DNA from 3 places in the Variovorax sp. 10L426 genome. Region 1 is predicted to be linked to each of the others. Evidence: riboswitches for the same ligand, from Rfam matches in the RefSeq annotation. Region 1 holds a riboswitch; each other region holds the start of a gene.
The links. A riboswitch is a leader RNA that binds a small molecule or an ion and turns the genes downstream of it on or off. The one in region 1 is predicted to bind thiamine pyrophosphate.
Positions count from the first base shown of each region.

Region 2: another riboswitch for thiamine pyrophosphate. It lies ahead of thiC (phosphomethylpyrimidine synthase ThiC); the one in region 1 lies ahead of AC1DHL_RS09280 (purine-cytosine permease family protein).
Region 3: another riboswitch for thiamine pyrophosphate. It lies ahead of AC1DHL_RS23945 (LuxE/PaaK family acyltransferase); the one in region 1 lies ahead of AC1DHL_RS09280 (purine-cytosine permease family protein).

Region 1 covers NZ_JBFTJF010000005.1:160,945-164,193, forward strand. Annotated here, with positions in the region: gene thiD (bifunctional hydroxymethylpyrimidine kinase/phosphomethylpyrimidine kinase) at 1-129, shown strand, start outside; gene AC1DHL_RS09280 (purine-cytosine permease family protein) at 74-1,411, opposite strand; TPP riboswitch at 1,487-1,592, opposite strand; gene AC1DHL_RS09285 (phosphatase PAP2 family protein) at 1,592-2,158, opposite strand; gene AC1DHL_RS09290 (NAD(P)/FAD-dependent oxidoreductase) at 2,193-3,249, opposite strand, start outside; gene fdxA (ferredoxin FdxA) at 3,215-3,249, opposite strand, start outside.
Region 2 covers NZ_JBFTJF010000007.1:273,947-277,195, forward strand. Annotated here, with positions in the region: gene thiC (phosphomethylpyrimidine synthase ThiC) at 1-1,134, opposite strand, end outside; TPP riboswitch at 1,216-1,321, opposite strand; gene AC1DHL_RS13010 (VTT domain-containing protein) at 1,349-2,314, opposite strand; gene AC1DHL_RS13015 (DUF3047 domain-containing protein) at 2,354-3,172, opposite strand.
Region 3 covers NZ_JBFTJF010000018.1:116,041-119,289, forward strand. Annotated here, with positions in the region: gene AC1DHL_RS23925 (aldo/keto reductase) at 1-96, opposite strand, end outside; gene AC1DHL_RS23930 (hypothetical protein) at 381-551, opposite strand; gene AC1DHL_RS23935 (hypothetical protein) at 721-942, opposite strand; gene AC1DHL_RS23940 (N-acetyltransferase family protein) at 939-1,244, opposite strand; TPP riboswitch at 1,400-1,493, shown strand; gene AC1DHL_RS23945 (LuxE/PaaK family acyltransferase) at 1,562-2,674, shown strand; gene AC1DHL_RS23950 (acyl-CoA reductase) at 2,671-3,249, shown strand, end outside.

The sequences.
Region 1 (3,249 bases):
CGCGCGCGCGAGTATGTTGTCGCCGCCATGGCGGCCGGTGCAGACGTCCAGGTCGGCGCTGGTCATGGACCGCTCAACCACGGCTTTGCGCCAGTGCCGACGTTCCGCCTTCCGGCGCGGGCCGCGTGATCCACGCAAGCACGAAAGTGATCGCCAAGGTCGGCAGCGCAGATCCCCATTGCGGCGCCCAGGCGGCGCAGGCGTGATAGACCACGATGCCGGCGATCCAGATCGCGGCTGCGGCCCAGTCCACGCGTCGCGTTCCCACTGACTCCAAGACCGTGCCCATGCCGAGCCGCCCGAGAATCACGCCGTAGAGCGGCACGAACACCGAGCTCAGCAGCAACAGGAACGGTTCGAGCGAGTGCATTGGCAAGACCAGGGCGAAGGCGATGCAGACTGCGGCGAGCAGCAATCCCCAGCGACGAATGCTCCAGCGCGGCATCAGGCTGTGGGCCGAGACGGAGCCCGAGTAGACGTCGCCATAGGCGTTGTCGAGCTCGTCGACCAGGATCAGGCCCAGCGCAACCAGCCCGCCCTGCGCCAGCAGCAATGCGGCGAGCATGTCCGTGCCGGGCTCTGCCACGCTCACGACCATCACGCCCAGCGCATAGCACCAGATGTTGGCGACCGCGTAGCCGAACCAGGTGCCGCCGAATGCGCCGCCCAGGCCGCCCGTGCTGCGCTTGCCGTGACGCGCATAGTCGGCCACCAGCGGGAGCCACGAGACCGGCATGGCAATGACGAGGTCGAGCGCGCCGAACATGCTCATGCTGCCGTCACCCGGACGCGTCCAGAACGATTCCAGTCCCTTCGCATGAATGCGCGTGGCGAACTGCCAGCTCAGCCACACCAGCGACAGCACGACCAGCGGCAACCCGAAGCGACTCACGAAGCGCCGCACGAGCTTGACCATCGAACCCGACAGCAGTGCCAGCAGCACGGCGCCCCAGACCAGCGTCGTGACCACAGAGCCGAACTGGCCGTCGAGCGACCAGCCGAACGCCTGCCTGCCGATGGCTTGCGTGCCTTCACGCATGATCACGACTTCGAAGGTGGTCCAACCGATCAGCTGCACGATGTTCAACACGACGGGCAGGCGGGCAAACGCGCTGCCGTAGGTCGCGTGCATCAGGCCCGCGCTGGCGAGCCCGCTTTCGCAGCCGACGCGTGCGGTCCATGCCAGCAGTCCCGCGCCAATGCAAGAGCCCAGCACGATCGCGATGGCCGCATCCTTCGTGCCGACCGCAGGCACCAGGTAGGCCCCGATCTGCATGACCAGCAGACCGACGCCGAGGCTGAACCACAGCGCCATATGGTCGTGCCACCGGAAGACGCGTCCGGATTCGCGCAGCGGCGTCAGCGCCTCATTGGCGCCAGCCGGCGTCTGCTCGTTGCTTGTGTTTGCCATCCATTTGCTCCAATGCAAATTGTTTGGCAGGTGGGCGAGGCCACGGCGGCAAGACCGTCACGCGAGAAAACGTGGCGGCCGCCGGACCAGCTTCCCTGCGCGAGGATTACCTCAGTCAGGTTCAAAGGGACTCTCTCAGCCGGCACACCGAAACGGCGAACCGGCACCCCTAGCGTTGCTTCAATCTGGCGAAGCAGGTCGGATTGTAGAACTGTGTGACGGATCGGTGAAACGATGGGACAGCTTCACCAGCGCCCAGAACACCGCGGCGATCGCCATGGCCAAAACGAATCCCCCGAGGATGTCCAACGGAAAATGCACACCCACATAAATGCGCGCCCAGCCCGTGACAAACCCGATCAGGAGGATGGCAAGCCCTACGATGCGCAGTCCCGGCCGCAGACAGAGGATCAACCCGACAGTAAACATGACCGTCGCATGCGTACTCGGCATCGAGCCACGGGCGCCGTGCTCGATGTAGGCCGGGCTCAAGCCCGCAATGAAAGGCCGGGGCATGTTGATGGCGCTGGCCACGGCATGCGCCAGCATCGAGGCCGCGAGGGCCGCAACCAGAGTTGCAACGAGGTATTTCCACTGCGACGGTTGCCGCCACGCGGCCCAGGCGATCAGGGCCACACACAACCAGACCGTGCCGGTGGCCAGCAGCGATGCAATCCACAGGATCTGCGGATGAGGCGTGTTGCCGGCCGCCAGCCAGTGAAAAAGCGCGACGTTCAACTCCTGCATGCCGGGCATGGTAGCTGTACGGACCAGGCTCCGTTCAATGCTTGACGCCGAGCAGCGTGTGCAACCGCGTGCTGGTCGTCGTGTATTGCAGCGGGATCGACTTGTCCGGGAAGACGATGGCCGTCGCGCCCCAGGCAGCCAGCGTCGCTTCGTGAAAGCCGCACACGATCAGCTTCTTCTTGCCCGGATAGGTGTTGATGTCGCCAACCGCAAAGATGCCTCGTTCGCGCGTTTCGTACTTTTCGGTGTCGACAGGCAACTGCTTGCGAACCAGTTCCAGGCCCCAGTCCGCGATGGCGCCGAGGCGTGGCGAGATGCCGAGGCAGCCGATGAGGGCATCGAAAGGGAGGGATTGAGCCTGCGCGTCCGGCGTGATGATCCGCAGGCCGGCATCGTCGAACGCGGAAGGCTGGCCGATGGCGAGGCGTATCGCACCTGCCGCGACGCGTTCACGCAAGGCCGCGACGGTGGCATCTTCGCCCTGGAACACGTCTCGCCGATGAAGCAGCGTGACCTGCCTGGCGATCGACGTGAGCGCCAGCGCGGCCTCGAGCGCGGCACCGTCGCCGCCGTTGACCACCACGGTCTGGCCGGTAAAGCGGTCGAAATCATCGGGGTGGTAGAAAAGCCTCGTGCCTTCCAGCTGTTCGATGCCTTCGACGGCGATGCGTTTGGGCACGAAGGCGCCGACGCCGGCGGCAATGAAGACCGTCCTGGCGAGAAATGCCGTATGTCGGGACGTGGTCAGCAGAAACCGACCGTCATCCTGACGCGCGAGGGTCGAAACCTGCTCGCCAAAATGGAATTGCGGCTTGAAAGGTGCGATCTGCTGCAACAGCGACTCCGAAAGGCCCCGCCCGGTGGTGACCGGCGTGCCCGGAATGTCGTAGATCGGCTTGTCGCCATAGAGCTCGACGCACTGGCCGCCGGCTCGGGGCAGTGCGTCGACGATGTGGCAGGAGATTTCGAGCAGGCCGAGTTGGAAGGCCTGGAACAGCCCGACCGGGCCGGCGCCGATGATCAGCGCGTCTGTTTCGATGGGGGCTTGTTGAGTGCTCAGCGCACCAGCTCCGAGATCTTGCCGGTCTTGT
Region 2 (3,249 bases), on a different contig from region 1:
GCTCACGTCGTAGGCCTTCATGATGTCGCAGATGTCTTCGAAGTGCGTGTAGAGGAAGCTTTCCTTGTGGTGCGCGATGCACCACTTGGCCATGATCGATCCGCCGCGCGAGACGATGCCGGTACGGCGGTCCGCCGTGAGGTGGATGAAGGGCAGGCGCAACCCCGCATGGATGGTGAAGTAGTCGACACCCTGCTCGGCCTGCTCGATGAGCGTGTCGCGGTAGATCTCCCAGGTGAGGTCTTCGGCGACGCCGCCGACCTTCTCGAGCGCCTGGTAGATGGGCACCGTGCCGATCGGGACCGGGCTGTTGCGCACGATCCAGTCGCGCGTGGTGTGGATGTTGCGGCCGGTGGAAAGGTCCATCACGTTGTCCGCGCCCCAGCGGATGGCCCAGACGAGCTTCTCGACCTCTTCCTCGATGCTGGAGGTCACGGCCGAGTTGCCGATGTTGGCGTTGATCTTGACCTTGAAGTTGCGGCCGATGGCCATCGGCTCGACTTCGGGGTGGTTGATGTTGGCCGGGATGATGGCGCGGCCGCGTGCGACTTCGTCGCGCACGAACTCGGGCGTGATGATCTTCGGGATGCTCGCACCCATCGGGTTGCCGGCCAGGCGCTTTTCGCGCGCGGCGTCGGCGAGATATTCGGCCATCCACTCGCGGCGGCCGTTCTCGCGGAGGGCCACGTATTCCATCTCGGGCGTGACGATGCCGCGGCGTGCGTAGTGCATCTGCGTGACGTTGCCGCCCGCCTTGGCGCGGCGCGGCGTGCGCTGCAGTGCGGCGGCGCCGGCGCGCAGTTCGGCGATGCGCTGTGCATCGCGGTCGGCGTTGGTCGCGCCGTCGTCGAGCGCGAGGTGCAGACGGCCTTCGTAACTTTCGGTGTCGCCGCGTTCGGCGATCCACGCGTCACGCACGCCGGGAAGGCCGCGTCGCACGTCGATGTCGGCGGCTGGATCGGTGTAGGGGCCGGAAGTGTCGTAAAGCGATACGCGCTCGCCGTTGGTGAGCAGCACTTCGCGCACAGGCACGCGCAGATCGGGCCGGCTGCCGGTGATCACGCTCTTGGTCGAAGCAGGAAAGGGCTCACGCGTGAGCGTGAGGAGGGAGGCGAACTTGTCGACGGCATTCATGCGGGGCACTCCTGGTTGTGGGACAACGGGTGCTCCGCGATCGCTCCGGGCGGTATCGGTCCATGGAAGACGGACGGGATACCGTGGAGTCGCAGCTCTTCTTACGCTGGTATGAACCAGATCAAGTTCGCGGGTTCGGCCGCTTGGCCATCTCAGTACGCATCTGCGTGCACCCCGGAGCGGGGACGATTCTAGGCCCAGCCCGGGACGGGGATCAAGCAGGATTGACGACGGCCATCGGCGCATCGGCCAACAGAGCCCCTTCGCCGGACTGCGCTGCCCACGCATCCAGGCCGCCAGTGAGCACGCGCACACGGGTCATTCCGGCGGTCCGCAGCACCCGCGCTGCCGCGATGGCGGAGCCGTCGTCGGGGCAGTCGCAGAAGACGACAAGCTCGCGTCCGTCCGTGAATGCATCGAGCCGCTTCGGAAGCTGCTTGAGCGCAATGCCGAGGGCGCCGGGAATGGCGCGATCGTCGAGCGCGCGTGCCTCGTCGGAACGCACGTCGATCAGCGTGAGCCCCGCGCCCGCCGTCAGCGCCGCGCGCAGCGCCGCGACTTCGATGCGCTCGATGTCATCGGAGCGCAAGGCCATGCGACGTTTCTGATAGCGCCACAGCACGAATGCGGCAAGCAGCAGCGCGCAGATCACCGTCGCCGCTACGCCGATGCTGGAAAGCACCGACAACACATCCTGGATGGCGGCGTGGAACACGCGGCCGATCAGCAGGAAGCCCAGCGTCCAGATCAACGCGGCCACGGTCTCGTAGGACAGGAACCGGGTGTTCGACATCCCCAGCGCACCCGCCATCGGCGGCGCAACCACTGACACCCCCGGCACGAACTTCGCCGCGATCAACGACCAGCCGCCCCAGCGACCGATGATGGATTCGCTTTGCCTGACGCACGAGTCAGGCGACAGCGAAATGCGGCACAACAGCCGCATGACGCGATAGCCCCAGCGCCGCCCGGCGATGAACCAGACGCCATCGCCCAGGATGTTGCCGAGCACTGCAGCCACCGTCACCGCCAGGAAAGAGACCTGCCCGCCGACCGTGAGGCCGCCGGCGACGATCAGGAAAGGCACCGCCGGCACCGGCGCACCCAGGCGCGTCGCCAGGGTGGCGACGAACACCAGGGCGGGGCCCTGACTGGCGAGGAGCGCGACGAATTCGTTCATGGCGGGAATATGGCGTTGATCTCAATCGATGGCGGGCCGCTATTGCGCAGGTTTCGCTGCGGCCGGGGCAGGCGCCGCAGCGGGTGCGCCGCGCAGGTCGACGTCGGAAAAATAGGAAATCCCGTGAGCCTTGGTGTTGTCCGCGTCGGCTTGAATCGCGACGCCCACCACGTCCGGCAGCAAATCGCCCGCCTCGCCGCCGAAGGCTCGCTTGTAGTCGGCCTGCAGGTTGCGGCGCTCGGTCAGCCAGCCGCCTGCCTTGTCGGTCGCGCCCGATTCGATCACGTCCATGCGAATGCGCTTGGTGAAGGCGTTGTCGAATTCGCTGCCCTTGCTTTCCTTGACGTCCCAGACGTAGCACAGGGTTTCGGTGGGCACCGCTTCGCCGGTCGAGCCTTTCGCCAGCGCCAGCTTGGTGCGCTCGCCCACCGACAGCCGGTCAGACGGGAAGTCGAAGAAGACACAGATCTTGGCCGCGCCGTCGTCGCCGCCCTTGGTGCGCAGATCGGCACCTTCCACGAATTCCTCGACCTTCCAGCGCCAGGCGAGCGTGGCCTCGTCATTGAGCTGAACCCGCGTGGGATGGACCAGGTTGCCGTAGGACTTGTCGGCATCGACCTTGAGCACCTTCTGGCCATCGAGCTGCGTGATCTCGAACTTCGTCGGCGCCTTGTTGGGCAAGGTCGTGAAGCGCCACGGCGCGGGCGCCTGCGGACCCGGCGCGGTCGAGAACGGCGTCAACACGCCCTCGGCGCGCGCGGCTGGGGCCGCCATGCAGAGCAGCGCGGCCGCAGCAGGCAGCGCCGCCGCGGTGATCGAATGCCGTCCGCGTCCAAACCGGAATCTCGTGTTGTCCATGGCTGGCCTCTATGGCTGGTGGTTGGGAGATGGGCACCATGCGCCCGCCGACACGGAGTGTGATCCAGGCGCGCCGC
Region 3 (3,249 bases), on a different contig from region 1:
CACGTCCTGCCGCGGCGAGTGGAACTCCCCGAGCAAAGCATAGCGCGTCCATCTGACGGTGTTCACGCCAACGGCGACTATTACCGCCACGCTCACGATGCGCCCGGCCTCGCGTGTCTGCCTGGAGGAATCACTGCGCGCGAGAATCGGCGGGCAGGAGGCGAAGCGGCAGCACGAAGGGAACGTCTTGAGCGCGTCGCGCTCAAATCACGAAGGTTGCAAGTACGCCGATTCTGCAAAGGTCGGCGGCTCTCCAGAGCCATCCTGGTGGACCACCCACCGATGGCTCTCTTTTTTGCTGAAGTTCAAATCTCAGGCGCTGGTAGCCTCTGCTGACGTTGCCGCCCTGCGATGCACGTCTGCCGGACTTCAAGCCAAGCTCAATAGCGATACGGATTGTTGGGACGGCGATCGTACCGGTTGGGCACGCCATCGCCGTCGCGGTCCATGTAGGCGCCGCCGCGCGGCGGCGGCGGACGGTAGTTGTGGTACGGCGCGACGATGCAGCCGGACAAGGTCAATGCGGCGAGAACGAGTGCGAGGCTTTTCATCTGGGTCTCCTTGGGTTGGCGATTCCATCGTCGAGCGCTCCTGTGTCGGTCCCGTGTCGTCAGCACGCAGAAGCGTGAAGCACAGTTACCGGATGTTCGCTTCGGCCTCTGGCCCCGCTCCGCCCTTGCATTGGCGCGCCTCCGAAGATGATGGCGTCCAATTGCTGGGTCAGGAAAGGAGAGAAACCGGAGCCGTGCGAACGCTCGGGGTCGCAAACTCACGGCCGACCATCGCTTTGGCGAACAGGTAGTTGCGGCGGCCGCGCTCCGAGAGTTGATCCATGTTCACCCGGCCTGCCGAGTCGCACGCGAAGGCGAACCCGCGACCCTGGTTGAAGAGAGACCGAAACCACAGCTCGAAGCGCTTGATATGCGTGGATTGGGAAGTCATGACGTCCTCTGAAGATCCAGGCGAAGCGTGGTCACGGTGCCCGACAGACGCAGTGCAGCAAATCCAAATCGCCGAGCGAGCGCCAGCACGCCTGTATTGGTCGCGAGCGCATGCCCGCTCACTTTGCGAAGACCGTATCGGCGCGCCGCGGCGACAAGGCGCGACATCAGTTCGCGTCCCAGGCCGAGCCCCTGCCAGGCATCGGCCACCACGATGGCGAAGTCCGCCTCCTGCTGCGACTCCACCACGAAGCGGGCGACGTCACCGTTGCACCTCGTCAACCTGACGACCTTGGGGCTCAAGGCAAGCGGCCTGACGCCCTCCGCCCTCTTTGAAGGCGAGAAGGACGACGACCCTCGAATCCGCACGTGGGCGCTGACAACGCTGCCAAGCCCCGCTCGACGTTCCGGCGGGTTTGGAATTCGGCGCTGCGGCAACCGCGGATACGGATAAAATCCGCGATGCTCCGGGGTGCACGCAACAGTGCTGAGATTCAAACCCGCGAACTTGAACCGGTTAGGACCGGCGGAAGAAGAGCAGTTGCTTTGATCATCGGCGAATCCTGCCGACATCGAAGCGGCCCTCGGAGCACCCGTTTCACGGTCACGAAGAAGGCCTCATGCACAACTCCTCTGCGAAACAACCTGCGCCCATGGTGGCAGCCGACGAAATGGTCGCTGACGTCCTCGCCTTCATTGCGCAAGACGGTTGCACCGACGCCGACTTCGATCGTCTGGCGTTACGGCTGTTCGCCTACCAGTACGCCAACAACCAGCCGTACCGGCGCTTCTGCCAGCGGCGCGGCGCGACCCTGCGAAGCGTGAAGCGCTGGAGCGACATCCCGGCAGTGCCGATCGATGCCTTCAAGGAACTGGCGCTGCGCTGCGAGCCGCCGGCCGCAACAGATCGGGTCTTCATGACCAGCGGCACCACCCGCAGCGAGGTCAAGGGCCGTCACTTCCATCCGACGCTGGCGGTCTACGACCGCTCGATGATCCGCAACTTCTCGCAGCGCTTCATGCAGGGGCAAGGCCGGATGCAAATGGGCATCCTGTTCCCCACCGAGACCGTGCTGCCCAATTCCTCGCTCGCCCACTATCTGGCGCTGGCACGGGACGCCTTCGGAACCGCGGAGAGCCGTTACTTCATGAGCCCGCAGGGATTGGACCTCCAGGGGCTCTGCGAGGCCCTGTCGGATGCACAGCATCGCGGCGAGCCCTTTGCGCTGCTCGGCGCAAGCTACAGCTTCGTGCACCTGATCGACGAGCTCAAACAGCGCGGCCTGTCGTTCCGCCTGCCGGCGGGCAGCCGAGTGCTGGACACCGGCGGCTACAAGGGACAGTCGCGCGATCTGCCGCTCGACACCTTCTATACGGAGCTGTCCACGTTGCTCGGCATCGAGCGATCGGACTGCATCAACATGTACGGCATGACCGAGCTGAGCACGCAGTTCTACGATGCAGGCAATGCATCGGTACCCTCGGTCAAGTCCGGCCCGCACTGGATCCGCTCTCGCCTGATCGACCCGCTCACAGGCCGCGAAGTCGAGCCTTCCGAGCGCGGGATACTGGTCCACTGCGATCTCGCCAATTTCAATTCGGTGACCACCATCCTGACCGAGGACGTGGGCTTGGCGGCGGACGGCGGCTTCCTGCTGCTGGGTCGCGCCGAGGGCGCGCAAGCCAAGGGCTGCTCGCTGGCGGTGGAGGAATTCATCCGGGCGGCCGCATGACGACGCTGCATGCGACCGCCGGCTACCTGCCGGGCCTCGCGCCGGCGGACGTGCAGTGGCAGGCCCTGAACTTCGAATCGGGCCCGACCCGACTGGAGGTCGCCGTGCCCGTGTTGAGCCCCGATCAGATGCGCGCCCTCGCCGTCCGCGTCGGGCAGGCCAGCCGTCGCCATCTGAAGACCATGACCGTGTCCGGGATCGTGGACGTGGTCGATCGCGCGATGGCCCGCCTGCTGGACCCGGCCGACCCCTACCGGAGGGAGCTCGACCAACTGTTGCCGATCGTCGGCGGCTACGACGCCGAGATGGTCCGCCTGGGCCTCACGGCATTCTTCAAGACCTTTCGCGCGCCGCAGCTGCATCGCTTCGTCGCCGAGGATTTCGCCAACCCCAAGTTGCTGGACGAATTCCAGCCACGCCCAAAGGGCGGCGCGGCAAAGGCCTTCGGGCCGGAGTTGCTGGTCCACAGCTGGGCCGGCAACGTGCCGGCCATTCCGCTCTGGAGCCTGGTCTGCGGGCTGCTCGTGAAGGCCGGCAACATCGGCAAGCTGCCCAGCGCGGAGCCGCTGTTCGCG